One region of the Vibrio rumoiensis genome, then DNA from elsewhere that is predicted to be linked to it. Evidence: riboswitches for the same ligand, from Rfam matches in the RefSeq annotation. Region 1 holds a riboswitch; the other holds the start of a gene.

Region 1 (2,207 bases):
CATCGATTTAGCACCGATCCAAAGAGTGACGAGCATATCTTTTAGCGGAATTTTTTGCTTGATAACGGTCGCAATCGCACACAGTAAACCAAGAAGCGCGCCAGAAAATAATGATTGGCCGACGTTAGTATTTTCAAATGCTTTTAAGATACTAAATGCTTGCCCATCCGCACTCAACGCATCAGCACCAGAACTGACCATGAAGTACACTGTCGCAATGATCAAAGTAACGATCGGCAAGATTAAGTTTGATACCGTACCTTCTTTGCATTCATTAATTTCTGATTCTTCGGTTAAATCAGGCGCATGTTCATCTCTATCATCGGTTTTACCTTGAGTGGCTGCAAGTTCATGCTTGCGCATAGGGCCAACATTAAGGTCAAACCAAATCATGGCAAACACCATTAATAACGCAAAGATTGCATAATAGTTCATCGGCACTAAGCGCATATAAGCACCCAGTGCAGAGTACTCAGTAATGCCGTGTGACACCAAGATACCGCTAACAACGGTCATAATATAAGCGCCCCAACTTGAAGCTGGCATAATGACACACATTGGCGCGGCCGTTGAATCTAAAATGTAAGCTAACTTAGAACGAGAAACTTGAAAACGATCCGTAACAGGACGAGAGATTGCGCCAACAGCTAGACTGTTAAAGTAGTCATCAATGAAAATGAAAACACCTAGCCATGCTGCTAGAAATTGTGCCCCTCTCCTACTTTTAATGCGCTTTTGCGCCCATTCTGCAAATGCATAAGTACCACCCGAAAGGGTTAATAATGCCGTCATCATTCCAAGAAGGATTAAGAACAATAAGATAAAGAGGCTATCCCAGTTCAATCCACCGTCACTAACAAAAACACCAAGAACCGTTGAGCTCGTATAGCTAACCGTCCCTGTGATCGAAAAACCGGTAAGTAACAATGCACCTAAAACAATGCCCACACCAAGCGAGAGCAGAACACGCCTAGTTAAAATGGCCATCGTAAGCGCAACAGCAGGTGGCAATAAAGATGCCGCTGAAGAAGTAAAATCGATTAAGTTCATGATCAAAAAAACCAAAATTGGTTAGAGATCTACTGCAGAAGGGATATTGTTGAAGAATAAGGTCGTAAAACAATAAATCATCTTGTTGATAAACGTTGAAAGCCAGTGAGTTTACTTTCATGTGTCTACAGTAGCGCTCCATAGTAAAAAAAACACATTATGCCGTCATGATGACGAGCACTATGCAAACTATGGCAGTGTTACACTTATTAAATGCAACCCCAGCAAGTGGTCTTGATAAACCTAACTAACCAAAACGCACTGGTTAGCTCTTACTTCGGCAAGATTTCCTTTCATACGCTCTCAAAGGCATCACCCTAAAACGTACTACTTATAAATATTGCGCCTCTACATCAGACTAAAACATTCACCTTACAAATGACCATTTATCAGGACATTCACAAAGGGTTCTAGCAAGATTCGGCTCATTGTAATGATCGAAAATCAAATGGCAAGATAAAAGTCGATAAATTCTCTTGAGTGGTATTGTTAACGAACCCGTCAAGCTAATAGTTAAATGTTTCCATCATGTTCAATAATATTAATACTACGATTAACAAGTGTATTAATATTAAAAATTTCTCGCCTAATTGGTCGCTAAGCAAATATAACTTTGACTAAAAAAGATATCGAATATAAAATTAGCTTACCTTTATCTATACCCAATTAACTTGAAGTTGCAGATTTCAAAACCTGAAAATTGTCGTTAATTCGAGTTGTCAGTGAGCCTGCAACTTTGGGCAAAGTCACATCAAAAAATAGATTTATTGCATCCTTAAAGGATGCTTTTGTCGGGAAGTAAACATTATTTCTGGCATGCTCATGCATGACCTTCCACAGTCGTTCTATTGGATTCAAATTTGGACTGTAAGGGGGCAAATAATGCAGTTCGATATTGAGCATCCGGGCAAAATCTTTTACCAGCTGACTTCGGTGATAACCGGCACCATCGAGAATTACATGAATCTTTTGCTCTAATGGATAATGATCTTTTTTCAGTTTCCAAAAGAAACGGGCAATACTTTCACTATCAATCGTTTCATAACTTTCGGTCACTGTCGTAGATATATCCGTTAGATTCAGTGCACCGACAAAGTTTAATCGTGTACGGCTACCGGTCGTTTCAATTACTTTATCTTCACCTTTGCGGATCCAAC
Region 2 (2,207 bases), 1.1 Mb from region 1:
ACCATGGTCTGGTTGTTACGTAAGGCTAGGGCGCGAAATAGTGGGGCACTTTCAACTTGTTTACGAATCCAAGTGCCGCCTTTTTCTGGTTCGCGAGAAGAACCGACGAATACAGGGATCTGGTGGCGAAGCGCAGGAAGAAGTGTCGATGGGTGCAAAATTTTCGCACCAAAATTCGCCATTTCAGACGCTTCACTAAAGCTGATTTCAGGAATCGGTGTTGCTTTCGGTGCTATACGAGGATCGGTGGTGTAAATACCTGGTACATCTGTCCAGATTTCCAAACCAGAAGCCTTTACCGCTTCGGCAATGAGCGCCGCACTATAATCACTGCCACCACGACCAAGCGTTGTCGTGTTACCTTCCACATCACTACCAATAAAACCTTGAGTGACCACAACATGTTGCTGGCAAAGTGGGTAAAGTTTTTGTTGTGCTAGAGCTGATATATCGGCAATAACCGGTTCTGCTTTGCCGTGATCTGAGTTGGTACGTAATACTTCACGAATATCAAATCGAACAGCGTTAATACCGCGCTCAATCATTAGCTGAGTTAAAATGTGAGTCGACATTAATTCACCGCAAGCAACGATGTGATCGGTGAGTTTATCGCCCGATTGAAAAGAAGCCGCTTCAGCCATACTGGAAAGAGTGGTTAAAATAGTATCGATCGAATATCTGGTTTTTTCTTGTTCGGAAAATTGTTCGATGATGCTGTAATGAATCGCACGAACTTTGTCCAAGATAGCTTGGCGATCATCGGGATTTTGTACCCCAAGTGCTAGCTCAACTAATAGATTTGTTACACCAGAACAAGCACTACTGACAACCAATTTTGTTGACGGGTTATCTTCAATAATGGCGGCACAGCGGCTCATTGCTTCGAAATTGGCCACGCTGGTGCCACCAAACTTTGCTACGTTAAATGCGCTCACGGCATTGTCTCCCAATATACTCAAATAAGGCCTATTTATAGGCAAACGTCCAATGTTGAAGAGAGATTTCTTAGAGCAGGGAAATACATAGAAGTGAATCACTAGAATCGTGTGACCATGTAAATCTTAGAAGCTCTTCACTAAGCTAAGCACTTAGTGACAGTTGTCAGGATTCAACCTGAGCAACCGATGTGATAAATTTCCGAGCATTTATCCATCTCGGCGTAACTCCCCCTGAATGACAAGTTTAGGATCTCGGGATCCACTGGTCATCTACCTGGGTTACGCTCCTCTTCCGAACGATGAGATTTCAGTGGTTGAAATCATCATCAAAGTTCAACCATATCCTATGGCTGAAGGAGTCTACATTGAACGTTGTTGTATTAAAAAAGTCAATCACTGAAAGGTGATGGAGCGAGATTTTTTTTACGGTTGATTTGTCGACAATAATAATTAAAACTGTACACAATTAGTTGAGGGGGCTCACAGCTTTATTTACCATTAATGAGGACTCCTTCTAGGCATGGTAGTTTTACCGTAGCTTGCACATATTTAAGCACACCAATTTTGCTAATGTTATCTATGCTATTTCCCAAAAGTAGCGATAGAGTCGTGGCACTAGTGAATGATAATTATGGAATATACCATTAAGGATAATTATGACTATTCAGCGCTTTTTCCCACCTCGTCGAATTTTAATGGGCCCAGGTCCTTCTGATATTTCATCGGATGTTTTACAAGCATTAAGTCGTCCAACGGTTGGCCACTTAGATCCTCTGTTTATCGGCATGATGGATGAAGTGAAAACGTTGCTTAAGTATGCTTTTCAAACCGACAATGATTTTACGATTCCGGTTTCAGCTCCCGGCAGTGCGGGGATGGAAGCCTGTTTTGTGAACTTGATTGAACCGGGCGATAAAGTCATTATTTGCCGTAATGGTGTGTTTGGTGAGCGGATGCGTGAGAACGCGATTCGTAGCGGCGCCCAAGTGGTGCTGGTAGATGATGAATGGGGTAAACCAGTCAGTGTTGAGAAAGTGGCGGCAGCCTTTGCTGAAAACTCGGATGCGAAAATTTTAGCCTTTGTTCACGCGGAAACCTCTACGGGGGCATTAAGTGATGCACAAGCGCTATCTAAAATCGCTAAGCAATATAATGCGCTAACGATTGTCGATGCTGTGACATCATTAGGTGGTGTGCCATTGAAAGTCGATGAATGGCAGTTAGATGCGGTGTATTCCGGTAGCCAAAAATGTTTATCATGTGTACCGG

Evidence for each region. A riboswitch is a leader RNA that binds a small molecule or an ion and turns the genes downstream of it on or off. The one in region 1 is predicted to bind lysine.
Region 2: another riboswitch for lysine. It lies ahead of lysC (lysine-sensitive aspartokinase 3); the one in region 1 lies ahead of VRUMOI_RS07765 (Na+/H+ antiporter NhaC family protein).

The regions. Positions count from the first base shown of each region.
Region 1 is NZ_AP018685.1:1,680,956-1,683,162, forward strand. Features, by position in the region: gene VRUMOI_RS07765 (Na+/H+ antiporter NhaC family protein) at 1-1,050, opposite strand, end outside; lysine riboswitch at 1,174-1,409, opposite strand; gene VRUMOI_RS07770 (IS630 family transposase) at 1,717-2,207, opposite strand, start outside.
Region 2 is NZ_AP018685.1:580,100-582,306, forward strand. Features, by position in the region: gene lysC (lysine-sensitive aspartokinase 3) at 1-935, opposite strand, end outside; lysine riboswitch at 1,058-1,238, opposite strand; gene VRUMOI_RS02625 (pyridoxal-phosphate-dependent aminotransferase family protein) at 1,595-2,207, shown strand, end outside.